4 regions of the Staphylococcus saprophyticus subsp. saprophyticus ATCC 15305 genome follow, and region 2 is predicted to be linked to each of the others. Evidence: riboswitches for the same ligand, from Rfam matches in the RefSeq annotation. Region 2 holds a riboswitch; each other region holds the start of a gene.

Region 1 (3,187 bases), 940 kb from region 2:
GTAATCGTAACATCGCCATCATTTTTAGGGTTGAAGTATAAGATAGTTGTTGGTGTAAATTTTAAATTTAATTCTGTTTGGATATCACCAGCAAGTCTTTCAATTTCATCTAAATGCGTCGTGTAATTAACAAATGATAAAGCATCTTTATCTTCATTTTGATCTAAGACAAGTGTTTGTGGAACTTGACCATCAAGATCTAATGTATTAAATACTTGTTCCATCATCGGCTGTTCTTTAAATTGTGCAGCACTTACGCCATTATACACATGACCTTTAAGCAATTGTGAATCAATGATATATAAACCTGTACGTGTTAGGACTAAGTGACTGATACGTTGCACATCACCAAACTCATTCCTTGGTAAAAAAATATTTGCCATAATATGCATATCTTCTGGACGAATTCTTTTCTCATTTACAAGTCGTTCGCGAATACCTATTAATCTCATATCAGTTACATATTCACTTTGATTTTTAGAGAATAATTTTAATGCATCAATTTCTCTATCTTTAGAATTAACCACAGCCGTATATTCTTCTTTTTGTTTTGTTACCGTTTTTTTATTTTCAATTCTTTCTTTTTCTAGCTCTTCTTCATGCTCATCGCTCAGTTGTTGCTCTCTTGATTTATATTGCGCTTCAACTTTTTCTTGCGCTTTTTTCTTACTTTTTAAAGCAACAATAAATAAAATCAAACAAATGACTGCTACGACAATTGCCACGATTAAACCAATCTCTATTGGTCCAAATGAATTCATAACAAAAACGCTCCTTTATGTGTTCAGTAACTTAATTATAATAGATATGCGCATCGTATTCGATAGTAAAGTTTAAAATTTAAACATTTTGTCTCAGTTTAAGCTTTGACACTATCTTTTAATAAGTTAACTTTATCTAATTTTTCCCATGGTAATAGCACATCAGTACGTCCAAAATGACCATATGCAGCTGTTTGTTTATAAATTGGATGTTTTAAATCAAGCATTTTAATAATTCCGGCAGGTCTTAAATCAAAATGTTTTCTTACAGCTTCTACTAATTCATATTCACTGACTTTACCAGTACCAAATGTATCTATTGAAATTGAAACCGGTTCAGCAACACCAATCGCATACGCTAATTGTACTTCACATTTTTCAGCCAATTGAGCTGCAACAATATTTTTAGCTACATAACGTGCAGCATATGCAGCTGAGCGGTCAACTTTAGTTGGATCCTTACCACTGAAGCATCCACCACCATGACGTGCATATCCACCATATGTGTCCACGATGATTTTACGACCTGTTAGTCCTGCATCTCCTTGAGGACCGCCGATTACAAATCTACCAGTTGGGTTAATATAAAATTTCGTCTGTTCATCTAATAATGACTCTGGCACTGTTGGATAAATAACGTGTGTTTTAATATCATCTTTAATTTGATCCAATTCAATATCTTCAGCATGTTGTGTAGATAAAACAATAGTATCTATTCGAACTGGTTTATCTTGTTCATCATATTCAACTGTCACTTGAACTTTTCCATCAGGACGCAAGTATTTTAAAATTTCATCTTTACGTACGTCAGATAAACGTTTAGCTAACTGATGTGATAAGAAAATGGGTAACGGCATATACGTATCTGTTTCATTAGTTGCATAACCAAACATCAAGCCTTGATCTCCTGCACCCGTAGCTTCAATTTCCGCTTCAGAAGCTTCGTCGCGATATTCTAAAGCTGTATCTACACCTTGTGCGATGTCAGGAGATTGTTCGTCAATTGCTGTTAATACAGCCATCGTTTGGCTGTCGTAACCGAATTTCGCACGTGTGTAACCTATTTCTTTAATTGTTTCTCTAACTACTTTTGGTATATCAACATAAGTTGTTGTTGAAATTTCTCCTGAAATTAAAGCCATACCTGTGGTTACAGTCGTTTCACAAGCCACACGTGCATTTGGGTCATCTTTTAAAATTTCATCTAAAATCGCATCCGATACTTGATCAGCAATCTTGTCCGGATGCCCTTCTGTTACAGATTCTGAAGTAAACAATCTTTTATTATATGTCATAATTTGCTCCTTTAGTTTTAAATTACGAAAATTCTCTCTCTGTTGAGCTCATTAAAAAAGGCCTTCTACACTATAGTAAATAGAGAGAAGGCCCTTTATACGTCCATTCGCTCTTATCGTTCAGACGCTATTTGTCTGCAAACGGTTTGGCACCTTTCTTCAATTAAGAAGAGGTTGCTGGGCTTCATTGGGTCCATGTCCCTCCGCCACTCAGGATAAGAGAATCCGTTAATTTATATAGTACCTAATCTAACATATAATGTCAATTTTACATTTATTAATATTTATTTAAAATTCCTTTGAAATTGGTGTGGACTATTAATCTATATATGTTATACTCTGTAATTGTAAAGGCTTACATCAACTAAATAGCGTGGAGGGATCAAGTATGGCGGTAGATACATACACTTATACAAGCAAAATTGAAAGCATTTTAGACAAGCAATCTTCATTATTTCAATTATCTACAACTCAGTTGTATAATAAAATTTTAGAAAATAATGAAGGCGAACTAACGGAATTAGGCGCCATCAATGCAAAAACTGGTAAATATACTGGTCGTTCACCAAAAGATAAGTTTATTGTCACTGAGCCATCTTATAGAGATGACATCGATTGGGGCAACATAAACCAACCTATCGAAGAAGAAAAATTTCTAAATTTATATGATAAAGTATTAAACTATCTTGATAAGAAAGATGAGCTTTATGTTTTTAACGGTTATGCAGGTAGCGATGAAGATTCACAGTTAAAACTCACTGTTGTTAATGAATTGGCTTGGCATAATTTGTTCGCTCAAAACATGTTCATCCGTCCAAGTACAAATGAAGAAGCTCAAGAAATCAAACCAAACTTCACTATTATTTCTGCACCTCACTTCAAAGCAGACCCATCCATAGATGGTACAAATTCAGAAACCTTCATTATCACATCATTTAAACATAAAGTAATCCTAATAGGTGGAACTGAATATGCTGGTGAAATGAAAAAAGGAATCTTCTCCGTAATAAACTACTTACTACCTAAAGACGACATTATGAGTATGCATTGTTCAGCAAATGTTGGCGAAAAAGGCGACGTAGCTCTATTCTTTGGTTTATCAGGTACTGGAAAGACAACACTTTCTGCTGA
Region 2 (3,187 bases):
TAGCTGATAAAAAGAGCAAGACACCTAAAATAATTCCTAAAACAAATGCAAATATTGTTGCTATTACCGTCATATAGATGGTTTCATATGTTGCAACCCAAACTTCTTCCCAGCTTACGTTTGGCATTGTAAACATTTCTCGGAGGATATCGCTTAATGAATTACCCATGTTTAACCACCTCCACAGATACATGTTGTGCCTCTAAATCATTTTTGAATTTTTCAAATTTTTCTGAATTTGCAACGGCAAATTGTATGATTAAAAATCCGATAGAACCGTCTTTTGTATGTTTAATATTAGCTTCCAAAATATTGACATCTAAATTGTGTGTCTTCGTTATGTATGACACTAATGGTTCCGTTGCGTTGTTCCCAGTAAAATTCAAACGCACAACGTAATCATTTTCATTAAGTGACACGAGTTCACTAATTGATTCGTCGAAGTCATCATTTAAGTCATCCTTCACAAAGCGTTTTGTCACATCGTGTTGTGGATTTTCGAATACACTTGAAACTTTGCCTTGTTCTATCACTTTACCATTTTCCATTACTGCAACTTCATCGCAAATACGTCTAATGACATGCATTTCATGTGTAATAATAACGATGGTTAAGTTTCTTTCTTCTTTTATTTTCAATAATAGTTCTAAGATTTCATCTGTTGTCTGTGGATCTAATGCACTTGTCGCTTCATCACATAATAATACAGATGGTTCGTTAGCTAATGCTCTCGCAATACCCACACGTTGTTTTTGCCCACCTGATAATTCTGAAGGATAAGCATCTTCTCTCCCTTTCAATCCGACCAATTCCACTAACTCAAGCGCACGTTGCTTGGCTTCTTGTCGTGAAATCCCTGCGATTTCTAATGGGAATGTAATATTGTTTAATACAGTACGTGACCATAATAAATTGAAATGTTGAAAAATCATACTCACTTTTTGACGTTTTTTTCTTAAGTCCGATTTTGATAGCTTACCTATAGTGTCACCATCTATAATAACGTCTCCTGATGTTGGTTGCTCAAGATGATTTAAAAGTCTTATTAATGTACTTTTCCCCGCACCTGAAAAACCAACAACACCAAAAATTGAGCCTGATTGAATACTTAAATCAACATGATCTACAGCAAGTACGTCCTGTTTTTTCGTTTTGTACCTTTTGACTATTTGATTTAACTCAATCATTCTGTTGCCTCCTCGTATTGCTTTGTTTCAATTAAATAAAAAATGCTTTCCCTATGTTCATTGAAGAATAGAGAAAGCAACGTTTGCTTCTCTCATCTTCTAAAGTTTCTATGAACTTTATGTGAATTGGCACCATTTCTGTTACAGACGGTTGCCGGGCTTCAAAGGGCACATCCCTCCACCTCTCGTGATAAGAGTTTCGTTATTTAATTATTTTTAATCCTACCATCGCACTAATGATTCGTCAATAATTATTTTAAATTTTCTAACAAATTAGGGACGGATTGAAATGCGTAAATTCTTTTTTGCTCTTCACCTTTTGACATCAACATCAACACAGGTACAGATTGTATTTCATGTTCCTGACTAAAATCTGGATGAAAATTCAAATCGATTTTAGTAATTGGTAATTTTAATATTTCATTAGCAATGTCTAACATTCTTTCAGAAACTTTACAGGTACCACATGTCGGTGTGTATCCAAATATAAGATATTTTTCCTGATTTATATGTTCATCTATATTGACGCGTTGTTGATTTGTTACCTTCATGTTAATAAACTTACCCTTTCAGCTATATAATCCAATTTCGCTTTAGCTACTTTTTCTTCATCCTTTACCGTAAACCCATGCTTTTCAAGCACTCTGGATAAATATCGTTTAGGACAACGTGCAACCTCACAATATTGTTTATCTATTCTTATATGTCTACTTTCACTTAAATATCGTTTAAACCATTTTCGAATTTTTTCACCTTCATCATCGGCATCGACAAGTATATACACTTGTTTATCGTATAATGTATCAATCATTTCATCAATTTTATCGACACCCATCGTACCATTAGTACAAATAATATCGATTGGTTGATCGATTACTTGTTTTACCCGCTTTTTGTCTGACTTTCCTTCTACAATAATTACTTGGTTTAGTATCGCCATGACATCCACCCTCTAAATGTTGATAGTAAATTTCTCTATTTAGTTCTTCACAATACTGAGTGACCATAAACATCCTTTACAGTTTTCTAATTTCATCTTATTATGGCAATCCATTTTTGTCAGCTAAATACACTTACCTACAACAAATGACTACGTCTGCATTTACAAAGTCTTAACAATTTTTTGATTAGTCTCATTTGAATATAGATAAAAAAAGGTAAAATAAAAACTCCAAGATAGTTATATCATGGAGTTCTATGTAATATTATTCACCAATCATTTCAGAATATTGTTCTGCTGACATTAATTCCTCTAATTGACTTTCGTCACTTAATTCAACTTTTACCATCCAAGCTTTTTCGTAAGGTGATTCATTTACGAATTCTGGACTGTCTTCTAGTTCTTCATTAGATTCTAAAACTTTACCTGATACTGGCGCATAAAGTTCTGAAACTGTTTTTACGGACTCAACACTACCAAACGTGTCGCCTTCATTAATTTCATCATCAACTTCTGGTAATTCAACGAATACGATATCGCCAAGTTCACCTTGTGCATATTCAGTGATACCAATTGTTACTGTATTACCTTCAACTTTTACCCACTCATGTTCTTTAGAATATTTTAATTCACTCGGTACTGCCACGAGAATCCCCTCCTAAATGTTTTTACATATTAATGATGCCATATGAATAGCATACAATCAACTATTTAATGGCATCTTTAAATTATTATAATGTTTTCGAAAAACACCGGTAAAGCGTTTTCATTATTTTGTCAAAATAATAGTCCAACGTAATTTAATCACCTTTATTATTTTATGACAACCAAGTTGCTTTATATTCGTCTTCTTTAAATCCAACAGTTACTTTGTCACCTGAAATCGCTAGCGGTCTTTTAACCAACATGCCATTGGCAGATAATAAATCTAACTTTTCATCATCTGTTAAATCTTTAAGTTTATCTTTTAAACCTAATTCACGATATTTAGCGCCATGCGTATTGAACAATTTATTAATATCGATATCAGTTACTTCTAGTATTTCTTTAAACTCATTTT
Region 3 (3,187 bases), 890 kb from region 2:
TTATTACAGGTTTAGTTGGTGGGTTAATTGGTATTGGAGGTACAAAGGAATCAGCTGGTTTTGGTATTATCGGACTAGTTGGACCGATCAGTGCTTTTAGATTTATGGAACATTCAATAATATTGAATTTAGTTTTTGTGTTTATTGCATTTTTTGTCGTACCATTTGTTATGGGGTATTTAATTAATACGTTATATATGAAGATATTGAAAATATATGATAGAGAAATCTTCAAGTTCTTAGCGTAAGGTTACACAATTTGCTTAAAATGTGTGTCATATTTTGTAATAAAGCATAAGGTTGTCGTTACATAAAAAAATATAAAATGATTAAAAAAGGCCACCCATCAGTGGTCTTTTTTTAATTTAAACAAAAAAATTTGCAAGTTTTACTCCAAAATATAATTTTTTTGTCTTTTTGTTATTTTACAGTTATGTAACAAAAGTGTGATTTGTAATATTTCAGAATATATGATTTTCTTAAATGTAAATTTATTTAATCGCTTTATATCATATACTCATATAATATCCTTTTATCTATCAATAGTTATTTAGCATTACAAAATAAAACAAATATGTCGTAATGTTACAAAGTGGAATTTGATTTGTAACGTTTTGTTAAGTAAGTGTAATATAACTGAACGAAATTTATGGTATATTATTTGTGGCGAAAAGATAAGACATTAAATTTAAAAGATTTCAGCACATACGATAAATAATTTAACGAAAATATAATTTAACTTAAAAAGAAATTAATTGGAGGATTTTTTTATTATGAAGAAAACAATTTTAGCATCATCATTAGCAGTAGCATTAGGTGTAACAGGATATGCAGCAACAGCTGATCACAATCAAGCGCATGCATCAGAAGAAAATATCGACCAAGCGCATTTAGCTGACTTAGCTCAAAACAACCCAGAGCAATTAAATGAAAAACCATTACACGCTGGTGCGTATAACTATGATTTCGTATTAGGTGGAAACGAATATACTTTCACTTCTGATGGCCAAACTTGGTCATGGAATTATACAACTGCAGGTGCTCAAAGTGCATCTTCTAACACTATCCAAGATGTAACTGCTCAAGCAACTACACACACTAACGAAACTTCAGCTAACGAAGTTCGTACACAACAACAATCAAGTAACACTGAAGTAGCAGCTGTTGAAGCGCCTAAAGCTTCATCTAACACAAACGTTCAAACTGCACAAACAAGTACTTCAACTAAATCAACAACTACAACAACTACAACATCAACATCAAGTATTGATGCAATTGCTAATCAAATGGCAGAACGTACTGGTGTATCAGCTTCACAATGGAAAGGTGTTATCCAACGTGAAAGTGGCGGTAACGCAAATGCTGTTAATGCTTCATCAGGTGCATACGGATTATTCCAATTATTAGGCCATGGTGAACATGCAGGTATGTCAGTTCAAGATCAAATGGATAAAGCTGTTGAAGTTTATAATAACCAAGGTGCTGGAGCATGGGTTGCTTGGTAAGATTTAATTATATAGACAAAGAGTGACTCTTTAGAGTCGCTCTTTTTTTGCATTGACATGTTTGAATATTCTGATAAAATTAATAGTAATTTAAAAGCAAAACTTATCCAGAGAAGTTGAGGGAATTGGCCCTGTGAAGCTTCAGCAACAGACTTTGTAAAGAAGTACTGTGCTTCGTCCAACAAGTAATACTACTTGAAAGATAGGTGACATGTAAACTATATGCCACTTTCGTAGGTATATAGTTTTTTTATTAGGAGGACTTTGATGGTGATTTCGGATAGATTAGCACAAGTACCAGATAGTTATTTTGCAAAAACGATGGGGCAGCCTGTTGAACATGGGCCGTTACCTTTAATTAATATGGCGGTAGGTATACCAGATGGAGAAACACCAACAGGGATTATTGATTGTTTTACAGATGCATTGCGAGAGCCTAATAATCAAAAGTATGTAGCATTTCATGGTAAAGAGACTTTTAAACAAGCGATTGTAGATTTTTATCAAAGGCAATATGATGTCGTGTTAGATAAAGACGATGAAGTCTGTATTTTGTACGGAACTAAAAATGGTTTGGTAGCTTTACCATCTTGTATTGTTAATCCTGGTGAAAATGTACTACTACCAGATCCAGGTTATACAGATTATAAGGCGGGTGTCTTATTAGCTGATGCACATCCACAACCGCTCGTATTAGAACCACCATATTACTTGCCTCAATGGGATAAAGTGGATAGGGATATATTGAAAAATACGCGATTAGTCTATTTAACGTATCCAAATAATCCTACTGGATCAGTAGCTACACAAGCTGTATTTGATGAGGCTGTAGCGCAATTTAAAGGTACAAAGACTAAAATAGTTCATGATTTTGCGTACAGTGCATTTGGGTTTGATCATAAAAATCCGAGTATTTTACAAACAGAAGGTGCAAAAGATTTAGCGATTGAAGTATTTTCATTATCTAAAGGATATAATATGTCCGGTTTTAGAGTTGGATTTGCAGTAGGCAATAAAGATATGATTCAAGCGTTGAAAAAATATCACACACACACGCATGCGGGTATGTTTGGTGCGTTACAAGATGCAGCGACCTATGCATTGAATCACTATGATGATTTCTTGGACGAACAAAGTAATATTTTCAAACAACGTAGGGATACTTTTGAAGCGAAGTTAAAGGAAGAAAATATTCCATTTGAACCGATGAAAGGTGGTATATTCTTGTGGCTAAAAACGCCGCCAAATTTTGATGGGGAATCATTTGTTGACTATTTATTACAAGAGCAATCCATACTTGTTGCACCGGGTATTCCGTTTGGTGAACATGGTAAAAACTATGTGCGTATATCATTAGCGCTTGATGATGAGCAATTGAAAGTAGCTGCCGAGAGAATCCAATCTCTGAGACATCTGTATGAATAACATTAATTTTAAAGGGGATGCTAACATGACGCGTATAAAACTTTTTGGCGTTAGAAATGAGGATAAAGCTTTCATTGAAGCTTGGTCTAATAAGCATAAAGTAGAAGTCGATTTAGATGAAGATTTATTAACATGTGAAACTGTCTCACGTGTAAAAGGATTTGATGGTGTGTCTATTTCGCAACAAATACCATTGGACGAAACCATTTATAAGCAATTACATGATTTTGGGATTAAACAAATTGCTCAACGTAGTG
Region 4 (3,187 bases), 840 kb from region 2:
GGACCAATAGGCGCATGCATTAATGTTGTGATACTGGATAACACAGTAATCATTAAATATTTGTGCCACATGCCTTGTTCGATTGAAGTGCTTAATTTGAATTCTGCCTTTGTTTCAGAAAATGCTTGTGCAATTTTTTGTGCGCGTTCACTTTTACTTCCATCTAGTTCTCCAAAAAAGAGTTTATCAAAAGGGCTTGTTTGTATGATTTCTCCCATACTATCTAATGTTGTTTCTATCACACAATAGCCACCCATAACTTTGTCTTTACCAAAGATAGATTGTAATTGTGGAATATGTGCGACGCCGTTTAATAATGGAATGATGGCAGTATGACCATCGACAAATGGTTTCAAATCTGTCATGGCTTGCTCTAAATGATAGGATTTAGAAGAAAGTAAAATAACATCGAAAGGCGCTACGCGATCGTCTTTTGTAATGAGTTGAGGATTGAAATGATAATCTCCCTGCTCACTGTGGATGGCTAATCCATTTCTTTCTAAAAATGACTTGCGTTTGGGTCTTACTAAGAATGTCACGTTCTGTCCGCTTTCGGCTAATCTGCCTCCAAAATAGCCTCCGATACCGCCAGCACCTAATACTAATATACGCATTGAATACAACTCCTTATACGCTATGTGTGTTGATTTGTTAATTGATGTATATATACCACATTTGAGGGGCATATACGCATATGAAAATAATTTTCAAATAATTCAATAGATGTAGTTGGGACAGTATATTTTATTTTTAAATATATATTTGAAAACAATAAAATTTGTGCAATGTAATAAGTGTTCACTAATTAAAAACATGGAGGGGTTCCAATGTCGTTTAAAAATGATCATAAGTATCAGTGGAAAGATATGCAAGGGAAAGATTTTCTACTACCGTTTATTTATTTGATAGGTAATTTTTGTTTATCTATAGTCATCTTAACAATCATGATTGGAATCAATGAAACGCAAGGGAAAAATAACGCTAACTTTAATGCTAACTTTTCAGGTACGCCAGGCATATTAATGGAAATGATTGCCTTTATAATTATATTCGCGTTATGGATTTTATTCCATAGACATTCATTTAGACAATCGTGGAAACAGGGGCTACAAAATATTAAGCAACACTGGAAACTCATTGTCATTACATTTATCGTTATTATAGTGTTTAAAGAAATTTATCCATATTTAGTAAATGCATTCGCACCAGAACATTGGAAATTTGAAGAAACACAAAATGACAAAATGGTGGAGGAAATGTTTGCTACGCCTGTATCAACCATATTAGCTTTTTTCTCAATTGTAATTATTGCACCAATGACAGAAGAATTTTTATTTAGACATTTAATTATTGGCGAATTAGGAAAGAAATTAAATTTCTATGTTATGTCTGTTATTTCAATTATTGTGTTTGCATCTTTACATGTAACAGAAGCTAAATCTCCATTAGAAATTGTGATGTATCTTGCCATAGCAGTTGGTATTGTATATGTATATATGAAATCGCAGCGTAGTTTAGCTGTAGCCATTGCGTTACATGCTTTGAATAATTTATTAGCGTATATTTTCATGATTATCATGTAATTTACATAATTCTTAGTGATATACCTGTCTTCTTTGTGAAGGACAGGTATATTTTATCGTGTTAGTGTTTAGAATTTTCTAAAAACTCATTGACTAATCTTGAGCATAATGCTAGGATTAAACCACTAAACATAAATATGATTGACTCTTATCAAGAGTGGTGGAGGGATGTGCCCGATGAAACCCAGCAACCGTCGATTTTTCGAAATGGTGCTAAGTCACAAAAAGTTATTTAACTTTTGGAGATGAGAGAAAGTGCAAACTTTCTCTTGATTTATTAAGAGAAAGTTTTTTTATACATATAAGTACGTTGAAACAAATTTTTAAGGAGTGAAAGTATTATGAGAAAATGGTTTATTTTAGGATCATTGTTTGTGTTAACGATTATACTAGCAGCATGTGGTAAATCGAATGGTGAAAAAGAGGATAAGGAAATTACGATTGCTGCTTCGCCAGCGCCCCATGGCGTCGTACTTGAACATGCAAAAGAAGAAATGAAAAAGAAAGGCTATGATTTAAAAATAAAAACAGTTAATGATTATAAGGTTCCTAATAAATTATTAGATAAAGGAGATGTTGATGCGAATGCATTTCAACATACACCGTATCTTAAAGCAGAAAAGAAAGACCATAATTATAAAATAGAAGAAGCCGGGAAAGTGTTCACGACACCGATGGGCGTTTATAGTAAAAAATATAAAGACATTAAAGATATCCCTAAAGGTTCTACCATTTATGTATCAAACAATCCTGCTGAAGAAGGTCGTTTCTTGTCATTCTTTGTTGATAAAGGCTTAATCAAAATTAAAAAAGGTGTCAGTATTGAAGATGCTAAGTTTGATGACATTGTAGAAAATAAAAAAGATTTGAAATTTAATAACAAGCAAGGTGCGGAATTCTTACCTAAAACTTATAATAGTAAAGAAGGCGCAGCAGTGATAATGAATTCTAATTATGCGATTGATAATGGTCTAACACCACATAAAGATGCAATTGCTATAGAAGGAAAATCATCACCATTTGCGAATATTGTTGCCGTACAAGAAGGACATAAAAACGATAAAAAATTCAAAGAACTTATGAAAGTTTTACAATCTAAAGAGATGAAGAAATTTATAACTGATAAATATGGACAAGATGTTATTCCGTATGAAAAATAAATAATCATGTAATATATAGATTGAAGAGGAAGGTGATTCGATTATGTCTAAGCTAGGTATTATTGGTTTAGGAAAAGTGGGTACGCAAGTACTTACAGATGTACAGCAACTGAATTTGTTTTCAGAGATTATTTTAATTGATGATAGAGCGGACGTGGCAAGTGGTGAAGCACTTGACCATATTCACTCGCAAGGACTGATAAATACTGCACATATCAAGATTCGTAGCGGTGTCTATCAAGACTTAACGGATGCAGACTTTATCGTCATAGCTGCGAGTGAAGCAACCGATAAAAATAATGGTGACCGTACATTATTAGCGCAAGGAAATCACGACATCATTAAGGGCATAATGTCCCAAATAGCTGAAGTGACGCAAGAGGCGGTTGTGATTCTGATATCTAATCCTGTAGATTCTATGGTTTACTTTGCAAATCAAATAGA

The links. A riboswitch is a leader RNA that binds a small molecule or an ion and turns the genes downstream of it on or off. The one in region 2 is predicted to bind S-adenosylmethionine.
Region 1: another riboswitch for S-adenosylmethionine. It lies ahead of metK (methionine adenosyltransferase); the one in region 2 lies ahead of SSP_RS09375 (methionine ABC transporter ATP-binding protein).
Region 3: another riboswitch for S-adenosylmethionine. It lies ahead of SSP_RS01430 (aminotransferase class I/II-fold pyridoxal phosphate-dependent enzyme); the one in region 2 lies ahead of SSP_RS09375 (methionine ABC transporter ATP-binding protein).
Region 4: another riboswitch for S-adenosylmethionine. It lies ahead of SSP_RS01210 (MetQ/NlpA family ABC transporter substrate-binding protein); the one in region 2 lies ahead of SSP_RS09375 (methionine ABC transporter ATP-binding protein).

Annotation. Positions count from the first base shown of each region.
Region 1 covers NC_007350.1:1,010,203-1,013,389, reverse strand. The annotation lists gene SSP_RS05030 (nuclease-related domain-containing protein) at 1-761, opposite strand, end outside; gene metK (methionine adenosyltransferase) at 860-2,056, opposite strand; SAM riboswitch class I at 2,167-2,278, opposite strand; gene pckA (phosphoenolpyruvate carboxykinase (ATP)) at 2,445-3,187, shown strand, end outside.
Region 2 covers NC_007350.1:1,947,264-1,950,450, forward strand. The annotation lists gene SSP_RS09370 (methionine ABC transporter permease) at 1-169, opposite strand, end outside; gene SSP_RS09375 (methionine ABC transporter ATP-binding protein) at 162-1,187, opposite strand; SAM riboswitch class I at 1,277-1,384, opposite strand; gene SSP_RS09380 (thioredoxin family protein) at 1,439-1,738, opposite strand; gene SSP_RS09385 (toprim domain-containing protein) at 1,735-2,127, opposite strand; gene gcvH (glycine cleavage system protein GcvH) at 2,393-2,773, opposite strand; gene SSP_RS09395 (arsenate reductase family protein) at 2,946-3,187, opposite strand, start outside.
Region 3 covers NC_007350.1:316,930-320,116, forward strand. The annotation lists gene SSP_RS01420 (PTS transporter subunit IIC) at 1-248, shown strand, start outside; gene SSP_RS01425 (transglycosylase SLT domain-containing protein) at 774-1,505, shown strand; SAM riboswitch class I at 1,606-1,714, shown strand; gene SSP_RS01430 (aminotransferase class I/II-fold pyridoxal phosphate-dependent enzyme) at 1,773-2,930, shown strand; gene SSP_RS01435 (D-lactate dehydrogenase) at 2,956-3,187, shown strand, end outside.
Region 4 covers NC_007350.1:275,226-278,412, forward strand. The annotation lists gene panE (2-dehydropantoate 2-reductase) at 1-614, opposite strand, end outside; gene SSP_RS01205 (CPBP family intramembrane glutamic endopeptidase) at 828-1,583, shown strand; SAM riboswitch class I at 1,729-1,835, shown strand; gene SSP_RS01210 (MetQ/NlpA family ABC transporter substrate-binding protein) at 1,925-2,743, shown strand; gene SSP_RS01215 (L-lactate dehydrogenase) at 2,787-3,187, shown strand, end outside.